2 regions of the Gemella sp. 27098_8_155 genome follow, and region 2 is predicted to be linked to the other one. Evidence: riboswitches for the same ligand, from Rfam matches in the RefSeq annotation. Region 2 holds a riboswitch; the other holds the start of a gene.
What was found. Region 2 has a riboswitch for lysine ahead of O5Y44_RS01395 (amino acid permease). Riboswitches for the same ligand answer to the same signal wherever they lie in the genome.
Positions count from the first base shown of each region.

Region 1: it holds a riboswitch for lysine, as region 2 does, so the genes downstream of both, lysA (diaminopimelate decarboxylase) here and O5Y44_RS01395 (amino acid permease) in region 2, are expected to answer to the same signal.

Region 1 is NZ_JAPWCA010000014.1:16,916-28,510, forward strand. Features, by position in the region: gene O5Y44_RS06580 (M48 family metallopeptidase) at 1-55, shown strand, start outside; gene tig (trigger factor) at 276-1,544, shown strand; gene O5Y44_RS06590 (DNA alkylation repair protein) at 1,626-2,246, shown strand; gene O5Y44_RS06595 (restriction endonuclease) at 3,024-3,914, shown strand; gene O5Y44_RS06600 (thioredoxin family protein) at 4,113-4,436, opposite strand; lysine riboswitch at 4,649-4,784, shown strand; gene lysA (diaminopimelate decarboxylase) at 4,880-6,172, shown strand; gene dapA (4-hydroxy-tetrahydrodipicolinate synthase) at 6,242-7,132, shown strand; gene dapB (4-hydroxy-tetrahydrodipicolinate reductase) at 7,135-7,878, shown strand; gene dapD (2,3,4,5-tetrahydropyridine-2,6-dicarboxylate N-acetyltransferase) at 8,161-8,862, shown strand; gene O5Y44_RS06625 (M20 metallopeptidase family protein) at 8,880-10,037, shown strand; gene alr (alanine racemase) at 10,251-11,324, shown strand; gene O5Y44_RS06635 (universal stress protein) at 11,432-11,595, opposite strand, start outside.
Region 2 is NZ_JAPWCA010000002.1:73,887-85,481, reverse strand. Features, by position in the region: gene dltD (D-alanyl-lipoteichoic acid biosynthesis protein DltD) at 1-417, shown strand, start outside; gene O5Y44_RS01415 (alpha/beta hydrolase) at 768-1,598, shown strand; gene O5Y44_RS01410 (esterase family protein) at 1,631-2,371, shown strand; gene O5Y44_RS01405 (ATP-grasp domain-containing protein) at 2,393-3,556, shown strand; gene O5Y44_RS01400 (fructose-1,6-bisphosphatase) at 3,732-5,675, shown strand; lysine riboswitch at 5,886-6,064, shown strand; gene O5Y44_RS01395 (amino acid permease) at 6,151-7,647, shown strand; gene O5Y44_RS01390 (RelA/SpoT family protein) at 7,887-10,064, shown strand; gene dtd (D-aminoacyl-tRNA deacylase) at 10,073-10,525, shown strand; gene O5Y44_RS01380 (N-acetylmuramoyl-L-alanine amidase) at 10,527-11,595, shown strand, end outside.

The DNA of each region.
Region 1 (11,595 bases), on a different contig from region 2:
TAGAGAAAATGATAAATTGATAAAAGAATTCAGTAAAAAAATAGTAGGTAGATAATAAAAAAGCAAGAAGTATTACAATTTTTTTGTAATTTAGTATTAAATTATCTGTAGTTTGAAAATTTTTTGAAAGTATGAAAATTACTTTTGAAAACAATAATTTAGATGTGTAATTATTGACTTTTTACGCTATTTACTATATAATTAATCAAGAGTTTTTAGTATTTTTATACTAACATTTTTGATGATACTTAAAAGTATTTTTGGAGGAAAAATAAATGTCACAAATTTTAAATAAAGAAGATGGAAAAGTAGTTATCGCTTTTTCAGCAACAAAAGAAGAATTTGCGAAAGGATTAGACCAAGCATTCAAACGTGCAGTTAAACGTGTTAACGCACCTGGATTTAGAAAAGGTAAATTACCAAGAGCCGTATTCAACAAAATGTACGGTGAAGAAGCATTATACCAAGATGCAGTTGATTATGTATTACCAAGAGCTTACACTAAAGCTATCGACGAATTAGAAGTTTCACCATTAGCTATGCCTGATATCGATGTTAAAGAAATCAGCAAAGAAGAAGGTGTTAAATTCGAAGCAGTTGTTACTGTTAAACCAAATGTTGAATTAGGTGAATACAAAAACCTTGGATTAGAAAAAGACTCAGTAGAAGTAACTGATGCTGATGTAGAAGAAAGATTAGATAGCTTATTAAGCCGTCAAGCTGAATGGCAAATCAAAGAAGGAGAATCTAAAAAAGGTGATATCGTAGTTATCGACTTTAAAGGATTCATCGGAGATGAAGCTTTCGAAGGTGGAGAAGCTAAAGGTTACGAATTAGAATTAGGATCAGGTTCATTCATCCCTGGATTCGAAGAACAATTAGAAGGAAAAGTTGCACCAGTTGACACAGAAGTTAACGTAACATTCCCAGAAAACTATCAAGTAGCTGACTTAGCTGGTAAAGAAGCTAAATTCGAAGTTACAGTTCACGACGTAAAAGAAAAAGTTTTACCAGAATTAACTGACGAATTTGTTAAAGAATTCACTAAAGAAGCAGCTTCAACAGTAGCTGAATACAAAGAAAAATTAAAAGAAGAAATTAAATTAGAAAAAGAAAACTTAGCAGAAAAATCTTATTCTGATAAAGTAATTTCTACAGCTGTAGAAAATGCAAAACTTTCTGTACCAGAAAAATTAGTAGAACAAGAAGTTGATTCTATGTTTGAACAATTCACTGGAAACTTATCTCGTCAAGGATTATCATTTGATTTATACCAACAATTCACTGGAAAAGGTGAAGCTGAACTTAAAGCTGAAATGAAATCTGATGCAGAAAACAAAATCAAAACTTCATTCGTATTAGGTGAAATCGCCGAAGTAGAAAAAGTTGAAGTAACAGATGCTGACATCGATGCAGAAGTTAAAGAACTTGCTACTATGTACAACATGACTGAAGAAGGAATCAAACAACGTATTAGTGTTGAAGACTTACGTGGTGAGTTAGTAATCCAAAAAACTGTTGATTTCTTAAAAGCTAACAACTAATTTTAGCAAATCATCCTTAAGCATATAGAGTGTCTATCATTCTATATGCTTTTTTTAGTAATAATAAGGTGGTGAATTTATTTGAACGAATATATTAAAAGCCTAGAGAAAGAATTTTCTCTAATAAAGAGTGGATTCAAGAAGGAAGAGAAAAGAGCCTTAGCTGATTATAAAAATAATGATAGAGCTTATATTAAGAAGTTAGCTTTCTTATCCTATGAGTCAAAAGTATATCAAGTCAGAATGTATAGTATATTTCTTTTTGGATATTTATCGGATGATCATGATATCCTAACTTTTATGCGAGATAAAGTATCTAAAGATGATAATTGGAGAGTACAAGAGGTTCTTGCGAAAGCATTTGATGAATATTGTAAAAATAAAGGTTATGAAAATTCAATCCCAGTAGTTGATGAGTGGCTAAGTTCAGATAATCCAAATACTAGAAGAGCAGTCACAGAAGGATTACGAATATGGACTAGTAGACCGTACTTTAAAGAAAATCCACAAGAAGCAATAAAAAGAATAGCACCATTAAAAGAAGACGCTAGTGAATATGTAATAAAATCAGTAGGAAATGCACTAAGAGATATAAGTAGAAAATTTCCAGAATTAATAAAAGAAGAATTAAAAACTTGGAACTTAGAGACTAAGGAAATTAAACAAGTATATAAATTAGCGAGTAGGTTTGTCGTCGAGTAAATAAAATAAGATAATATAGAAAAAGTTGGTAATTGCCTCAAAATTTGGACAAATTTTTGTTCTTTGTCAAATTCGGTTAATTATACAAGGTAGCCTTCAGTTGAAAACCAGTTTTAGATTAAATTTTAGTTTTATATTTGAACTGAAAATTACTTAGAAAATATCGTAATAATTTTACTATATCTCCCCTTCAAATGTATTGACAAGAAGAAAATAGATGTGTTAGAATGTAGGTAAGTGAATTGGATGAATATATTCACATATAAACACGAAAAGCAACTGAAATGCGGATTCAGTTGCTTTTTTATATGTATTAGCGTACTCATTTTAGTAGGCTAATATATATTCATACATGAAGTGATACACATACGTCGCGCCTAAATAAGACTACTTCTTCTTGTTATTTTTATCATTTAGGAAATAAAAATATTCTATAAACAGGAGAATAACTCCTACAAATAGACCAACAAGGATTTGGATGAATATATAAACCATATAAACACCTCCCTTCCGGGCAAGTAGCCTACTTTAATTATATCACTATAGATTCTATCAGAAAAGATATTCTTATTATATTTAGAATTAAAATTATATTTTTAAGATTATGTAAATAACAGATATAACCTAATCAAAAAATTCCTGAATTTTGAAAATTTAGTATTCCTTTTTAAAATACGTATATGCACCCCTACGTGTCTTTTTTTATGTACATGATCTATGTTATAATAAAATTAATATAAACTGATTTCAAAATTTTACTAACTTTAGGAGAAGGATATGTTTAAGAAATGTTGCAGTAGTAGAAGAGAAAAAAATTATAAAATACACCACAGTCCTAGACCAATTAAACTTTCAGAAGAAATGGATACTGTAATAAAAAAATTACTTTGGTATACACCGAATATTGATTCATACCAATCAGATAAAAATGAATTAATTTCTGATAAGATATACGATGAATTTTCATTTACCTATGTAATGAGTCGAATGGGAATGAATGAAAGTCGTGATGTGAAGTGGATAGGTTCAAAGGATGTTATAAGTAATGATGAATGGAGGTTTTTTGAGGAAAATATTTGTTCTAATTGTCAAAAAATAATAGTTACAAAATATACTACTTTTTCAAAAATAAATGCTTTATTAACAGCGATTAGAAACTGTATAGCACATGGTCATTTTGCTATAGTGGAAGATTATATTATTGGATTTAATAGAAAACTATTAACAAAAGATCCTGAGGGATTAAAGAAATCGGTTATTAAGATTAAACCTAAACCCTTACTTGCAGCTTTAGAGAAGTTAACTTCGCCAATAGGTAAAGAACTATTACTTGCGTATGCTTTTAAAAATATTGGTTATAAAGTTACGGAACCCAAAAATAGAAGTAGGGATTTTGATCTATGTCTTGAAAAAAATGGTAAGAAATATGTAGTAGAAATAAAATCATATAAAGGTCAGACATATTTACATTCTGAGCATGTTATGAAATTTCTTAAGAGAGCAGAAGAAAAAGCGCCTGACTATGAAAAGATATTACTTATCGATACATCGAGGGTGACTAAGTCAGTAAGACAACTGGAATCAAAAATAAAAGGATTTAGAATTGTTGATATAAATGATGTAAAACTATTTCTAGGCGAAGAACCTGTAGATATATTAGCCAAATAAATTAATGACTAATAACAAGAGCGATTTAAAAATAATAACTTTTAAAAAAGTGTATATGATAACTCATAGACGCAGTGGTTTATTGATATCTAAATTCGCTTTATGAAAGCTTTTTTGATATCTAATAACCTGTGTGGGGGTGACTCGACAAAATCGATTTTCTATGAAATCACGATTTTTGAGTCACTCCCATATTTTTTATTTAATTTGTTCACTTACAGCACTTACTTTTTCTAGAATTTCATCTAGACTGAAGTATCCGCTTTTTTGAATGGATAGTTTTCCTTCAATATAAACTTCTACAGTTGGTGCAGAAAGAATGCCTCGTTGAGCAGCAATTTCCATATTTTCTTCTAATGAAATGTAGTATGCTGCAATGTCTTTGTGATTTTCTTGCCAAGTAGTAATTCTGTTCTTTATTGAGTGACATGGCATACATGTTGCTGCTCCGTATTGAATAATCGCTATGTCATTGTCATTGATGATTTTATTTAAGTCATCATTTTTTGTGAAGTCAATCATATTTTATAATCCTTTATTTTTTATATTAAGAAGAGTATATTGTGCAATCTTCTTTTAGTATGAGTATATTATAGTTGTTTTAAAGAGTAATTACAACCAATACTAATTGTGTATATGTAAACACCAAAACTAGGATATTATAAAAATTTTCTGAAAACTATTGACAATAATTTCAAACCATGATATTATTTATACAACGTAAATAGATAAGTATTATAAAAAGAGGCCGCGATGACTAATTTAAAAGGTAGCATCGCCGAAGTGATTTATTTCACTGGGGTTATGTCGAATAGGCATAACACTGTCATTAGAAAATGCCCATTTTCTTCATGGTGAGCTTTTTATAATAAGGGCAAGAGGAATAGGATAGAATTATAAGCTAGACTACAAGGACCTTTTGTTCTTGTAGTCTATTTTTCATAACTTATTTGAAGGAGAAAGTAATGAGATTATTTGATGGTATGACGGTAGAAAATGGTGAACTGAATATTTCAGGTGTTGGAGTAAGTGAGTTAAAGGCTCAATACGGGACACCACTTTATGTTTATGATGAGAATATGTTAGTGAACCAATGTAGAACTTTTATTAATAATTTTAAAAGTTCGAAGTTCAATACAGAAGTTCTTTACGCATCGAAAGCTTTTAGTTGTTTAGAAGTATTAAGAATTGCGAGTAGAGAAAGTTTAGGTGTAGATGTGGTTTCACTTGGTGAGATTCACACAGCATATAAAGCTGGATATGATATGAGACGAGCTTATTTCCACGGAAATAATAAAACTCGTGAGGAACTACAATATGCATTAGAAGTTGGTGTAGGAACTATCGTTATAGATAATGACTATGAATATGAAATGATTAATGAAATCGTAAGAGAGAGTGGGAATACTGTAGATGTACTTCTAAGAATTAATACAGGTATCGATGCGCATACTCATGAATACATCAAAACTGCAAAAGATGATTCGAAATTTGGTTATTCAGTATATGATGAAACAATTTATGATTTAATCGCAGATATTAATAATCAAAGTAATCTTAACTTTGTAGGATTCCATTCACACATCGGATCACAAATTTTTGAGAAAACTTCATTTTTCGAAGCTGTAAAAGTGGTTATGGAATTTACGAAAAAAGTTCAAGAAAGATTAGGTTTAACTATAAGTGTTCTTAATCTAGGTGGAGGGTTCGGAGTTTATTATACTGAAGAAGATAGACCTTTTGAACTTGCTGAATTTTTAAGAGAGTATATCGAAGTAGTGGAACGTGAAAGTGATAATTTCGGTTTAGATTTAACTAAGGTAGTTATTGAACCTGGTAGAAGTTTAACATGTAACGCAGGTAGCACATTATACAGTGTTGGTGGAGTTAAGAAAACTTTTGCAGGTCGTGAATACGTGTTCGTTGATGGAGGTATGGCAGATAATCCTCGTTATGCATTATATAAAGCAAAATACGAGGCAATGTTAGCTAATAAAATGAATCAAGAAGCAGATACAACTTATACAGTTGCTGGTAAATGCTGTGAGTCTGGAGACATGTTAGTAATGGATGCGAAATTACCTAAAGCTGAGCAAGGTGACTTACTATTAGTATCATCAACAGGAGCGTATAACTACAGTATGAGTAGCAATTACAATAGATTACCGAAATTGCCGGTAGTATTTGTAAAAGATGGAACTAGTCGCCTAGTAGTAAAAGGTGAGACTTTAGAAGATTTAATTAGACAAGATATTTAATTTAAAAAATAACATAAAAAATATTATTAAAATTATATAAAATAAGTTAGAAACAAGGAGAACAAGATTATGACAATTTATACAGGAAGCGGAGTAGCAATAGTAACACCATTTTTCGAGGATGGAAGTGTAGATTATGATACGTTTGGAGAGTTAATCGAATTCCAAATTAGTGAAGGTACAGATGCGATTATCGTAGCGGGAACTACTGGTGAGAGTTCAACTATGCCTGACGATGAGCAAGTAGCGGTAATTAAATTTGCTATTGATAGAGTAGAAGGACGTGTACCTGTTATTGCAGGTAGTGGGGTTAACGATACAGCTCACTCAATTAGATTAAGCCAAGAAATTGAAAAATTAGGACCAGATGCATTATTAGTAGTAACACCATATTACATCAAAACTAGCCAACAAGGTCTAATTGAACACTTTGAAGCAATCGCGAATAGTGTAGATTTACCAATTGTACTTTACAATGTACCAGGAAGAACTGGACAAGTTATGGCTCCTGAGACTATTTTACACTTATCTCAGCACAAAAATATCGTGGCATACAAAGATGCGGTAGGGGATATTGCTCATACTTTAGCAGTTAGAAACTTAGTAGGGGATAAAATTGATATTTACTCAGGAAATGATGACATTAATGTACCTATTATTTTAGCAGGTGGTAAAGGGACAATCTCTGTTTTAGCTAATATTTATCCAAAAGCAACTCACTTAATGTGTAAATATGCTTTAGAAAGACAAGTGGATAAAGCGTTTGAATTACAACTTAAATACTTAGACTTCATCCACATGTTATTTGCTGAACCAAACCCAATGCCAGTTAAAAAATGTGTAGAATTAATCGGGAAATCAGCTTGTCACTACCGTCTACCTATGACACACGTTGCTCCAACATTAGCGACAAAATTAGAGCAAGAGATTGCAAGACTTAATTCATTACAAGGAGAGTAAAAATGAGAGTTTTATTAAGTGGTTATAATGGAACTATGGGACAAGTTCTAAAAAACTATATTCAAGACAGTACTGATTTAGAAATTGTTGCAGGTGTAGGTCGTGAATTATTAGAAGAAAAATTTCCTACTTATACTTCATATGAATCTTTAGAAAAGGTGGCTGATGTGATTATTGATTTTTCTCATCACGCTGGGACTGCTGAACTAGTGGAGTATGCTAAACGTACAACAACGAAAGTTGTAATAGCGACAACTGGTCATACTGCAGAAGAATTAGAATTAATCGATGAACTAGCGACTCATGTTGGAGTAGTTTTCGCTGGGAATTACAGCTTAGGAGTAAATGTCTTAGTAGAATTAGTGAAAAAAGCTAGTGAATTGTTATTAGGATATGATATCGAAGTTATTGAAAAACACCACAATAAAAAAGTGGATGCACCTAGTGGAACTGCAAAAATGTTAGTAGATGCGGTTAAAGATGTAGAAGATTATACTAGAGTTTATGGTCGTCACGGAGATATGAAACGCCAAGAAAAAGAGATTGGAATTCACGCGGTTCGTGGTGGAACTATAGTAGGTGAGCATGAAGTGATTTTTGCTGGAGAAGATGAAGTAATTGAGATTAAACATACAGCTCTAAGTAAAAAAATGTTCGCAAAAGGATCTGTTACAGCTGCACAGTGGCTTAACAGTGTTGATGAACCTAGATTATATTCTATGAAAGATGTACTAGGTATAGAATAATAAAGTCAGAAGCGATTCAAGGGATTCTTTAAAAGAGTTTTATTGAGTCGTCTCTATGAAAACTCATAGACGCAGTGGTTTATTGACATCTAAATTAGCTTTATAAAAGCTTTTTAGATATCTAATAAACTGTGCGGGGGTGACTCTAAAAAATCGATTTCTACGAAATCACGATTTTTGAGTCACTCCCTTAAACAAAGAATATTATAATAAAGTTAGTTTGACATATGTAAAAATTAGATATAAAATAGAAAAAAATCATATAGATAATAGGAGAAAGAAATGAAATCAACAGAAGAGATTATTAAATTTATAGCAACATCTAAAAAGAAAACACCGGTTAAAGTTTATGTTAATTTTAACGCTGATGTAGAATTTCCAGAAACTTTAGAAGTTTATGGTGAAGGAAACTCAAGAGTTATCTTTGCGGATTTTGCTGATTGGGTGGAATTTTACGAAGCTAATAAAGCTGTGGTAGTAAATTACCGTGTAGAAAATGATCGCCGTAATAGTGGTGTGCCGATGATTGATTTAACTCAGTTTAACGCTCGTATCGAACCAGGATGCTCAATTCGTGAACACGTTAGTATCGGAGATAATGCGGTTATCATGATGGGTGCTGTTATTAATATCGGAGCTAAAATTGGTAAAAATACTATGATCGATATGAATGCTATTTTAGGTGGGCGTGCAGAAGTTGGAGAAAACTCTCACGTTGGTGCTGGATCTGTGTTGTCAGGTGTTATTGAACCAGCTAATGCTACACCAGTACGTGTAGGTAACAATGTTCTTATCGGAGCTAATGCTGTTATCTTAGAAGGTGTACAAATTGGAGACAATGCTGTTGTTGCAGCTGGAAGTGTAGTAACAAAAGATGTAGCTAGTGGAGATGTAGTAGCGGGTGTTCCAGCACGAGTAATCAAAACACGTAGTGAAGTTGCAGAAGAAAAAGTAGATATTATCGCAGAATTAAGAAACTTATAATAAAGTAGGAAGAGAAGATGAAAGTAATTACTGAAGAGAATTTAACATCATGGCGTAGACATCTGCACCAAAATCCAGAGTTATCTTTGGAAGAGCATAAAACTAAAGAATTTATCGCTAGTGTCTTAAAAGAATATGGTATAGAATATCAAGAAACTCTTGAGACAGGGTTGGTGGTAATCTGCAAAGCAAGCGTAGAAACTAAAGATACGATTTTATTCAGAGCTGATATTGATGCATTGCCTATCACAGAAGAAAATGATGTTGATTTTAAATCAAATAATGATGGTGTGATGCATGCTTGTGGACATGATGGACATACTACTATGCTTTTAGGTAGTGTTATAGAAGCGGTAGATTATTACAAAAATAATGATACGAAGGTGAATAGCATTTTCGTATTTCAACCAGCTGAAGAAACTTTCGGCGGTGGAAATTTATTAATCAATGATTTTAATTTTTCACCGTATAACATTTTAGCAAGTTATGCCTTACATATGAATCCAGATTATCCAGAAGGGCATATCATCTCTAAACCAAAAGAAATTATGGCTAGTGCTAATGAATATAGAATCTATATTAAAGGGCGTGCAGCTCATGTAGGTTTAAAAAATACTGGAATCGATGCTCTTAATGTAGCTACAATGTTCTTCCAAGAGATGTTAAAACTTAATGCATTACATACAAAAGCGCGTAATACTAATATTATTCATATCGGTAAAATGTACGGCGGAGATGCTATGAATGTTGTTGCGGAGAATGCCTACCTAGAAGGAACTATTAGAACATACAGCATGGAAGATCTGGCTACGATAAAAGCTGCAATTGAAAATACTCGTGTTGGTCTTGAACATCTTACTGGAGCAAGTATTCGTGTTGACTTTGCTGAAGGTTATCCAGCGGTAATTAATGATGAAGTTCCTTATAAAGTAATTAAAGAAGTTATAGAAAAAGAAAATATTGATTATATTGAGTTAGAAGAAGCTTATTTATACGGAGAAGATTTCTCATTCTTTAGTAGATTGTCTCCTATAAACTATAGTTTTTTAGGTTTAAGAAATGAAGAAAAAAACTATGTTTCAGGATTACACACACCAACTTTCAACTTTGATGAAAAAATATTAAAAGTAGGGGTTAAATATTACCTAGGAATATTGAATCATTACAACAAATAACTTTGTTGATTTTAAGTAAAATAAAAAGGGCTGATTTAAAGGTCCTAAAAAGTTTATATGAGAATTCATAAACGCAGTGGTTTATAGATATCTAAATTTACTTTATAAAAGCTTTTAGATATCTGATGAAATTTGCGGGGGTGGCTTTAAAAAATCGATTTCTCTGAAATCATGATTTTAGAGTCACTCCCTTTTATCTAAGAAAGGATTTTTATGGCAACAATTGAGTTAAATTATAATAACATACGACAAAATGCAATAAATTTAAAAGAACGAGCACAGGACATAATAGCTGTAGTTAAAAACAATGCGTATAATTTAGATTTAAGAGAATGTGTAAAATTATACTCGGAAGTAGGGATAAATTACTTTGCAACGACAAAAGAAGAAGAGTGTAAAGTAATAAGAGAAACATTAGGAGAAGATGCTAATATTTTTCTTTTAAATCCAACTTATAATTTTGATTTAGTTAGAGAATACAATGTTGAGATAAATATAGCGGGTCTTGAATATTTAAAAGAAAATCTTGAAAATGTTAGAGACTTAACGCTGCAATTGGAATTTGCGGGTAGTATGAGACGTGCTGGAGCAAGAAATCTCGAAGAAGTACTAGAAATTATAAATTTCTGTAAAGAGAACAATCTGAAATTAAAAGGATTTTGGTCTCATTTTTCATTTGCTGATGAGTTTGATGGATTCTATGAAAAAGAAAAAGAATTGGTATTGAAAGTTCTTGAAGAAGCACAATATCATCATGATTTTGAAGTAGTTCACTTACAAAATAGTGCTTCATTTTTACGAGATGGTACTTTTGAGAAAACAACACATCAGAGGTTAGGGATTATTCTTTATGGAGCTATGCCTTATAATGTGAAGGAAAATCCAGTTGCTCTTAAGGATTTAGTTATAAAAAACCCGATTACTGTTTATGGTGAAATTATTAATATAGTAACCTTGAATAAAGGCGAATGTATTGGATACTCAAATTCGTATATAGCTGATGCTGATAAAAAAGTAGGAGTTGTTAATATTGGCTATGGTGATGGAATACTAAGAGATAGATTAAAAGGAAAAACATGTTTAATTAATGGTAAAGAGAGAAATATTTATTCAACAATGATGAGTCACTTAGTAGTAGAAATAGGTGATGAAGAAAGTATCGGAGATAGGGTTTATATTTATGACGATAAGCAACAGCTTCATGATTATACTAAGTATTTTGGACCGAATTCTGTGCAACTTGCAGCATTGAATTATGATAGTTTAAAAGTTGAAAAGATTTATTAATAAAAAATGAACGGCGCATACGATATATGCGTCGTTCATTATAAAAAGGAAAAATTTTAAATGAATTTAAATTAAAATATATTAATCTAAATCTTATTTAGAGATGCTTATTTTTCTTGTTCTTCTTGGAATTTTTTAGCGATAGTTGCTTCGAAATCCGCTGGGATAGAACGTTGTTTAATGATGATTACGTCAGATTTTGCATATCTAACGATACCTTCAGACACTGATCCCATAAGCATACGTTTGAATCCAGTTAAACCAGAAGATC
Region 2 (11,595 bases):
GAACAAGCTAAAGAAAGAACTAATAACAACGATTATCAAATTGATAATACTTATTATGATAAGTATATTAAAACAAAATATGATCAATTGAAAAATAGTTCTAAAAATACAAAATATGATGAGTCTAAGGAATATGATGATTTAGATATACTTTTATCAATAGTTAAAGACTTGAATCTAAATATGAAATTCGCTATACTTCCTGCTAATGGTAAGTGGAGTGATTATATAGGAATAGATAGTGAAAAAAGACGGGTTGCGTATAATAACTTGAAAGAAATTGCTAAAAAGAATAATATAGAAGTAATGGATTATTCTAGTAAAGAATATGAGGAATATTATATGTACGATGCAATGCATTTAGGTTGGAGAGGATGGATTGATTTTGAAAGAGATCTTTACAAGCTTAAAAAATAGAATGAATGAAAATCAGAAATTAATGATATGGATATTTTTCTTTTATATTATAATAATGGGAATAATAATATATTCATTTGTCACGGATTTTTCTAATGTTCAAGAATATGTATACAGTGAATTTTAAGGTGAAAATAACGGGTTGTTTTATGCAATCCGTTTTTGTTTTATTTAGCAATTTATAATAAATTTATATTCAAAATGCATATTCTGTTATGATTTATTATGAAAATAATATGTTAAAATTAATTTTTCAGAAAAATTACAGAAAATAACACTCAATTGATTGATTTTATATGAGAAATATTGTAGAATTATAGCTATAATAATAATTTAAAAGGAAAAAATTAATGAATAGAGATGCGTATTTTTATTTAGAGATGAAGGAGCATGAGTTAAAAGTTCCTTATACGGGGAAAAATCGTCGTATTAGAGTTCTTTTGCCAAAAGGGTATGCTCAAGATGAACATAAACATTATCCAGTAGTTTATATGAATGATGGTCAAAATGTTTTTTATAGTGGAGAATCTTTTAGTGGACACTCATGGAAAGTAATTCCGGCGATAAAAAGAAACCCAGATATGCCAAAAATGATAATAGTTGGTATTGATAATGATAATGAAGGAAGAATGAATGAATATGCACCTTGGAAATTCTCAAGTTTACCTATATTAAATTTTGGCTTAACATTAGGTGGATTAGGATCTGAGTATGCAGACTTTTTTGTAAATGTTGTTAAACCATTTATTGATAGTACATATCGTACAAAACCACAGCGTGAATACACAGCGATGATTGGTAGTTCTTTAGGAGCTAATATTTCACAATATATAGGATTAGAACACAAAGATGTAGTAGGATGTCTAGGAGTATTTTCATCAGCAAACTGGTTAAATAAACCTGAATTTGATAGATATATATCAAAACATAAAGTTTCTGATCAGAGAGTATATATTGAAGTAGGAACAAATGAAGGTGATGATACAGATAAACAATTGGCAAATGGTAATTTAAAACAACTATATATAGATGCAAGTTTAGACTATTATAGACAACTAATTGATGCTGGTTTATCAACCAGTGAGCTTAAGTTAAATGTAGTAGCTAATGGTGAACATAGTGAAGAATGTTGGGCTAAATATTTACCGGAATGTTTAAGGTTTATTAGTGAAAACTGGTAAAAGTATTTTATAGAAAATGGAGGTTATTTAATTTGAATATAGAGAATCTAAGTCATTATAGTGGAAATTTAGGAAGAGAAATGGTTCTTAATAGATATGGACATGCAGGATTACCGATTGTTGTTTTTCCATCATCTGGGGGAACACACAATGAGTATTATGATTTTGGTATGATACATGCTTGTGAAAGATTTATCAATGAAGGGAAAGTACAATTTTTCACATTATCAAGTGTCGATAGCGAATCATGGCTATGTGATTGGAAAAATGGTCATGATAGAGCATTAGCACATACACAATATGAAAAGTATGTAATTGAAGAAGCCATACCATTTATTAAGCATAAAACAGGTTGGTTTGGTCAAATGATGGCTACAGGTTGTAGTATGGGGGGATATCATTCTTTTAATATCTTCTTACAGCATCCGGATGTATTTGGAAAAGTCATTGCTCTAAGTGGAGTTTATGATGCTAGATATTTCGTAGGTGAATATGGTAATGATGAGTTAATCTACAGAAATTCACCTAGTGATAATATTTGGAATCAAAATGATGGATGGTTTATAGATCACTATAGAAATGCAGATATTATTGTTTGTACTGGTTTAGGGCCGTGGGAACAAGATGGCTTGCCATCATTTTACAGTTTAAAAAAAGCATTTGAAGAAAAAAATATTCCAGCATGGTTTGATGTTTGGGGCGATGATGTTGCACACGACTGGCCTTGGTGGAGAATCCAAATGCCATACTTTTTAGATAAATTAAATTTATAATAATAAGAGGAGAAAGTATTTATGAATTACATAGTTATATCACCATATTACCCACATAATTTTCAAAAGTTTTCTATAGAATTAAAGAATCAAGGAATAAATGTACTAGGAATTGGAGAAGAACCGTACGAACAACTTGATCAAAGATTAAAAGAAGCTCTAACTGAATATTTTAGAGTTAATAGCTTAGATGATGTTGATGAAGTTAAACGTGCAGTGGCGTTTTTATATCACAAACATGGCCATATTGATAGAATAGAATCGCAAAATGAGCACTGGATGGAACTTGATGCTGCTTTACGTACACAGTTTAATGTATTTGGTTTAAAAGAACATGATCTTAAGAAAACAAAACACAAATCAGAGATGAAAAAATACTTTGAAAAAGCTGGAGTTCCTGTTGTACCAGGTTTCTTAGTGAAAAAAGAAGGAGACATCGAAAAAGGTGTAAAAAAATTGAAACTTCCATTAATTGCTAAGCCTGATAATGGAGTAGGTGCTTCTGCAACTTATAAACTTAAAGATAAGAAAGATGTAGAAAACTTTAAAAAAGAATGGGATGGTACTACTCACTACTTCTTAGAACCTTTCGTTGATAATTCTGACATTGTAACTTTTGATGGATTAGTAGATGCTAAAGGAAATATCGTATTTTATACAAGTATTGTTTACTATCACACTCCATTAGATTTACTGAATAACAATACTCTAGATTGGGTATATTACATTGATAAAGATTTAGATCCAAAATTAGTAGAGTATGGTAAAAATTCTGTTAAAGCCTTTGGAATGAAAGAACGTTTCTTCCATATTGAATTCTTTAAAACTAAAGATGATTATATTGCAATAGAGTATAATAACCGTCCAGCAGGAGCGTTTGCTGTAGATGTTTATAACTTTGCACACTCAACAGATTATTTTAGAGTATATGCTGAAGTGGCTAATGGAACATTTAATGGTTTAAATGTTGATGAAAAATATGGGTTAGCTTCAACACGTCGTGATTATAAAGATTATGTACACTCTGATGAAGAAATTAGAGAAAAATATCAAGATAAACTGAAAGCTGTTCTAAGAATGCCAGAAGCCTTTGCTGAACTTCAAGGAAACACAATGTATGTTCTTGTAGCTGATACACTTGAAGAAATGAAAGAAATGGAAAGATTTGTAGGGAAGTTAAAATAGAATAAAATATATAAAATAGAAATTAACTCGAAGTTGATTTCTATTTTTTTGTAAAACTATTCTATTAATATACATTATTAAGTTTCAAATTACGAAATAACGTGTAATAATACTTGAATTATATTTGGAAGTATGTTAAGCTTTAACTGAAAAAAGTTAAAAAAAGGAGACCAACATGAATATATCTAGGGAACATTTAGAATTATTATCTCAAAATTTTAAAAATATTGATGAAACTACAAAGGAGATAATAAACTTAGAAGCAATATTAACATTGCCAAAAGGAACAGAACACTTTTTAAGTGATATTCACGGAGAATACGAGGCCTTTGATCATATTTTGAGAAATGGCTCAGGTATTATTAAAGAAAAACTTAAAGAAGTGTTTGGAAACAGACTACCTAAAAAAGATTTGAATTTACTGGCTACTATAATCTATTATCCAGAAGAAAAATTAAATCTTTTAAGAAAAGAATATGATGTATGTGATTATAAAGAATTCCAAAAAATAATTCTTCTTCGTTTATTAGAAGTAACACAGGTAGCCGCAAGGAAGTACACAAGATCTAAAGTAAGAAAAATCTTGCCGAAAGATTTTAAGTATATTATTGAAGAATTACTTTACAAAATGCAAAGTAGTGATAAAAATGACTACTATGATAGAATTCTTGAAAATATAATTGAATTAGGTGCTGGTGATAAATTCATTATTGAATTATCATTAAGTATTCATAAGTTAATCATAGATCATTTACATATTGTAGGTGATATTTATGATAGAGGTCCGTTTCCTGATAAAATTATGGATAGATTGCTGAATTATCATTCGCTTGATATTCAATGGGGAAATCATGATATGCTATGGATAGGGGCTTATCTTGGAGATAGAATATCATTAGCAAATGTTATAAGAATATGTGCGAGATATGATAATTTGGACATTATTGAAGATAGATACGGAATTCCACTTAGAAATTTATTAAATTTTAGTGAAACACATTATAAAGATGATAATTGTAAAGAGTTTTTACCAAAACTATCTAAAAATGATGAGTTAAAATATAGTGAACATGAAATTATGCAAATAGCAAGAATGCATAAAGCTATGGCGATAATTCAATTTAAACTAGAAAAACAAATTATCGACAAACATCCAGAATTTAAATTACAAAGACGTGCATTACTAGATAAGATAAACTTCAAAAAACAAACAGTAAAGATAAATGGTAAAGAATACCCATTAACTTCATGTAATTTTCCAACGGTTGATGAAAAAAATCCATATCTATTAACTGACGAAGAAGAGAAGATTATTAATAGATTAAAAGAATCATTCATAACAAGTGAAAAATTAAAAAAACATGTTGAATTATTCATTAACAAAGGTGGCATGTATTGTTGCTATAATGGAAACCTTCTGTTACATGGTTGTATGCCAGTTGACGAGAAAGGTAACTTCCAGGAATTTTCTTATGGAGGTCATAAATATTCTGGAAAAAAATTATTAGACTTTTTTGATAAGAAAATTCGTAGTATTTTTTATTGTGATTGTAGAGAAGATAATGGTTTATTCTTCTATCTTTGGCAAGGACAATATTCTCCACTATTTGGGAAATGTGATATGACAACTTTCGAGAGATATTTTATCGAGGATAAGGCTACTCATGAGGAAGTGAAAAATGCTTATTACAAACTTAGAGATAATGAAGAATTTTGCATTAAGTTATTAAATGAGTTTGGTCTAACTAGTGAGGGGCATATAATAAATGGACATACACCAGTTAAAGAAACAAAAGGAGAAAATCCAATAAAAGCTAATGGTAGAACGATTGTTATTGATGGTGGAATGTCTAGAGCATACCATAAAACAACAGGGCACGGTGGATATACTCTAACTTATAACTCTTATGGATTACAGATAATGAGTCACGATATATTCAAAAGTAAAGAAGAATCGATAAAAAATGAGACGGATATTATTTCAACAAAGAGAGTTGTAGATAAACTTTGTCGTAAAAAAGTTGTTGATACTGATAGTGGTGTTAAGATACTTAAACAAATTGAATTGTTAAAAATCTTGTTAGAAGAATATAGACAAGGTATGATTTGTGAGAGATAAGTTAATTAAAAGGAGGTTCTAATCTCCTTTTAATTGTATTTATAAAAATATTAGAAAATATCTAATAAAAAATTTTGGGAGTTTCCTATTTTTAGTGAGGTATATTATGTATTTGATTGGAAATATTAAAAAAATAAAATTTTTTGTTGACAATATAAGTAAATTATATTATACTATTTTTTAGTTAATTGAATATGTACCTCACAAAATAAGTGAGGTAGAGGTTGCGATTTTTATTAGTAGGGTAGTTGAAAGTGTAGGGCTTGATGAGATTACTTGAAAGGAAACGTCGCCGAAATGATATTAATCCTATGTTAATATTGTTGGGCCTATATTGAACTAAGTATAGGACTGTCATAGTCGTGAGGCTATGTTGCGCTACTAATATCTTGTTTTGGAGAGATAATGTGAAGTATAACTCCGTGCAAATATGGTAGAAGTTATGCTTTTTTATTTTATCAAGGAGGTTTTTATTATGACAAACAACAGCAATAACAATAATGCAACAGAAGTAAAAAGAAATTTACGATCACGTCATATTAGTATGATTGCTATCGGTGGATGTATCGGTAGTGGATTATTCATGACAAGTGGTCAAGCAATTCAAAGTGCAGGACCTGGAGGAGCTATAGTAGCTTATCTATGTATTGGACTTATGGTGTACTTCTTAATGACATCATTAGGGGAAATGGCAACATATCTTCCTACATCAGGATCGTTTAGTACATATGCAACACGTTATGTGGATCCATCATTAGGATTTGCTTTAGGATGGAACTATTGGTTTAACTGGGTAATTACAGTAGCAGCTGACGTAGAGTTATCTGCATTAGCAATTAGCTACTGGGAGCCTATGCGAGTACTTCCTCACTGGGCTTGGAGTTTATTATTCCTAGTTATTATTATCGCTTTAAACTCACTTAGTGTTAAAGTTTATGGTGAAAGTGAATACTGGTTCGCACTTATCAAAGTAGTAGTAGTAATCATCTTCCTAGTAGTTGGATGTTTAACTATCTTTGGTATTTTAGGTGGAGAATATATTGGATTCAAAAACTTAACAATTGGTGATGCACCATTTATCGGAGAAGATACTTCATTATCAAGCCAAATCCTTGCTACACTTGGAGTATTCTTAATTGCTGGATATTCATTCCAAGGTACTGAGTTAATCGGTATTACTGCTGGTGAAAGTGAAAATCCTGAGAAAAGTATTCCAAAAGCTGTAAAACAAGTATTCTGGAGAATTTTAATCTTCTACGTACTAGCTATCTTAGTTATTGGATTATTAATTCCTTATACTTCACCAGATTTATTAGGAGCTGCAAGCTCTGAAGAAATTGCTAAATCACCATTTACAATTGTCTTCAAAAATGCAGGATTTGCTTTAGCAGCAAGTGTTATGAATGCAGTAATTTTAACATCAATTTTATCAGCTGGTAACTCAGGAATGTATGCATCAACAAGAATGCTTTATGCGATGAGTAAAGAAAAATTAGCATTCCCAATTTTTGGTCGTGTTACTAAATACGGAACGCCAGTTATTTCGTTAATCGCAACAGCAGCGGTAGTATTCTTTATTTTCTTAATCCAACTTACAAATGCTAATGCATATACTTATATCGTAGCTGCTAGTGGATTAACTGGATTTATCGCTTGGCTAGGTATAGCGCTAAGTCACTATAGATTTAGAAGAGCATATGTTACTCAAGGTAAAGATTTAAATGATCTTAAATATAGAGCTAAATGGTTCCCAGCAGGTCCAATTATCGCTTTAGTATTATGTATCATCGTTATTATTGGACAAGATACAGAACTTATTACTAAAGGTGTGGTAAACTGGAGTGGAATGTTAACAACATATATGGGAGTTCCAATCTTCTTATTCTTCTATCTTTACCACAAAATTAGATATAAAACAAAAGTAATTCCTTTAGATAAAGTTGATTTATCTCAAGATGTAGATACTAAATAATAAAAAAGTTCTAGTTCGTGTTGAACTAGAATTTTTTTATTATAAAGTAAAAAGATACATTATAATTTTATTGTCGAGAATATCTATCAATTGAATTGCTAATATAGTTTTTAATAGCTAATTAAGTAAATTATGAAAATACTTTAAAATTGTAATATTTTTAGTTAAATCACGGGAAATTTTCCTTAATTTGTGGTATTATAAAGGGTAGATTAAATTTTGATAAAGGAGGAATTTCTGTGAATCTTGAATATCCATATAGTTATGAAAATGTAGAAGATATGGCGAGTAAATATTTATCAGAAGAGCAAATAAAAATAATAAGAAAAGCTTATGAATTTGCAAAAGTTGCTCATGAAGGACAATTTAGAAAATCAGGGGAACCATACATATTACACCCAGTTCAAGTTGCAGGAATTTTAACTGAGCTTAAATTAGATTATGCAACAATTTGTGCAGGATTTTTACATGATGTTGTGGAAGATACTAAGTATACATTTGATGATATTAAAGAAACATTTGGTGAAGATATAGCTGTAATAGTTGATGGTGTTACAAAATTAGATAAAGTAAAATTCCGCTCTAAAAAACAATCACAAGCAGAAAATCATAGAAAACTATTTGTATCTATAGCAAAGGACTTGCGTGTAATTTTCGTTAAGTTAGCAGATAGGCTACATAATATGAGAACTATGAAGTATATGAGAGAGGAAAAACAACGTGAAATTTCTAGTGAGACACTTGAAATTTATGCGCCTTTAGCTCATAGATTAGGGATTAGTGCGGTAAAATGGGAACTAGAAGATACTTCACTTAGATATTTACATCCATCTCAATATTTCTCAATAGTAGGAATGATGAAACAGAAAAGAAGTGCTAGGGAAGAAAGCATAAAAGATGCATGTTCAAGTATTACCTCGATTTTAGCTGAAAACAACATTAAAGCCCAAGTTACTGGTAGACCAAAACATATTTATAGTATTTATAAAAAAATGGTTAAACAAAATAAAACTTTTGACCAAATTTATGATCTATTAGCTGTTCGTGTGTTAGTTGATAGTGTGGCTGATTGTTATGCTACTTTGGGGTTGGTAAATAATCTTTGGGTTCCTATTCCAGGAAGAATCAAGGACTATATTGCTATGCCAAAACCTAATATGTACCAATCACTACATACTACGGTAATTGCTCCGGATGGCCAAACCTTAGAAGTTCAAATTAGAACTTATGAAATGCATGAAATTGCTGAAAAAGGGATTGCTGCACACTGGGCATATAAAGAAGGTAAGAAAGTAAATAAAAATAATAACTTTTATGAAAAATTAAATTGGTTCCAAAAAATCGCTGAAAATGACGAAACTGAAGCAACAGCAGAAAGCTTTATGGAATCATTAAAAGTAGATTTATTAAGTGATAAAATCTATGTATTCACACCAAATAGTGATATTATAGAATTACCAAAAGGATCATGTATTGTGGACTTTGCCTATGCGATTCACTCGGAAGTAGGTAATAAAATGGTAGGGGCAACAGTAAATGATAAAATAGAACCATTTGATTATGTATTATCTACTGGTGAAATTTGTGATATTCGTACTAGTAAAAATTCTACAGGGCCAAAACGCTCTTGGTTAGAAATAGCTACATCATCACAAACTAAATCAAAAATTAAAGCATTCTTCAAAAAAGCTGCTCGTGAAGAAAACTTAGTTAAAGGTGAAATATTATTAAAAGATGAGATTAAAGCAAATAACTTTGATATTGATGAAGTGTTAACAGATGAAAATATTGTAGTTGCACTTAATAAATATAAATTTGCTAATCTTGAAGAAATGTATGTTGCTATTGGTTATGGTGGAATTACGGCTAATAAAGTATTTGCTAGATTGACTGAGAAAATTAGAAAAGAAAAGATGACTCAAGAAAAAATTGAGAAACTTTTCAATGCAGAAGAAACTAAAAAAATAGTGACTGAAACAGGTGTTTATGTAAAAGGTGTTGATAATATTCTTGTTAGATTATCAAAATGTTGTCAGCCTATACCTGGAGATGAGATAGTTGGATTTATTACCAAAGGACGTGGGGTTACTGTTCACAGACATAACTGTCCTAATTTAACAGAAGAGGACAAAGCTAGACTACTTGAAGTTGAATGGGTTGAAAGCTTAAACGCTCGTCGTTATAGTGTTACATTACAAATACATGCTTTTGATAGAGATTTATTACTACAAAATGTACTATTAACATTGAGTGAGAGTAGAGTAGAAATTAAAAAATTAAATTCTGAATCTAAAGTTGATAAAACGTGTGTAATAACTATTGGAATATATGTGAAAAATGTTAGTGAATGTGAATTTATGATTAAAAAACTTAGACAGATTCCAGATGTTTATAGTGTAGAAAGAATAGTTAAATAGGTGAAAATATGAAAATTGTATTGCAGAAGGTTAAAAAAGCTAGCGTTAGTGTAGACAATAAAATTGTGGGAAGTATTGATAAAGGATACTGTCTTCTAGTAGGAGTACATAAGGAGTCTACTGAAGAAGATGCAAAGTATTTAGCTAAAAAAATTTCACAAGCTCGTTTATTTGAAGATGAAAATGATAAAATTAACCTAAGTCTAAAAGATATAGGTGGAAGTATATTATCAGTTTCACAATTTACTTTATATGCAGATACTAAGAAAGGTAATAGACCTAGTTTTACCAGTGCTGCAGGTGCAGAAAAAGCTAATGAGTTATATGAAAAATTTAATGAATATCTAAGAGAAGAAGGTGTAAAGGTAGAGACTGGAATTTTCCAAACAATGATGGAAGTGAATATTGTTAATGATGGTCCAGTAACTATTGTTTACGAAAAACTATCAGCAGGAAATTAATATGAGAATAAAAAGAAGAAATAGAAATGGAGTATTATTAGTAATTTTTGCGCTACTATTATTATTAGTAATAGGAGGGCTTATAAACTTCATTGGAGAAAAGATGAATCCTTCGGCTGATGCTCAGAATAATATTACTATTTCTAAAGAAATAGAGCTGAGAACAGGTCCGGATGATACATATCCAGTATTAAAAAAAGTAACTGCTGGGGATAATGTTGAAATGCTAAGTAAGTCGGATACTTGGTATGAGATTAAAACAAATGATAGTTTTGTTGGATGGGTGCCAGGATGGAGCATTTTGGGAAGTGGACAGAAGAGCCCTGAAGATCAGAATAAAGAAAAGTTAAAATCTTATTCAATATTATTAAATCCAGTAACGAAACAAGATGAGGATGTAGATTATAAAGGAGTACACTCTAAGTCTTATAATCTAAAAGTAGCTAAACAACTAAAAGAGTTGTTAGAAAAAGATGGTATAAAAGTGATTTTAACTAGAGATAATGATGATATTTCGCCTACAAAGGAAGAAATAACAAAAATTGCTGCTGAAAATTCAGTAGAATTGTTAATGGATATAGATACTACAAACACTAGTAATAAAGATACTTTTGGAGTGAAGATATACTACGGAACTCAACAGTCTTCAATAGTAGCAAGAAGCATCGAGAAAAATCTTTCAGATCACTATTTATCAAAAGTATCATCTTCTGAAAAACAAGGGAATTTTTCTCAACTTAGTGATAAATTACCACAAGTAAAAGTAATATCAGCAAATTTAGATAAAAAAGTTGATGTTGACTTATTAAATAATGAAACTGTGAATAAACAGTATATAGATTCATTAAAAGAGGGAATCGAAGGCTACTTATATTATCTAATAAATGTCGATAATTATAATGCTAAGAGAAAAGAACAGTTACTAAACTTACCTCAAAAAGGTCTTTCTGTTCCTATGTATTATATGAAACAAGATGCATATAAAAATATTTCATATGGATTAGATAGTAAGAAAACAATCGAAACCAATGGAGATGCTATTATTTCACTTGCTATGATTGCGAAGTATA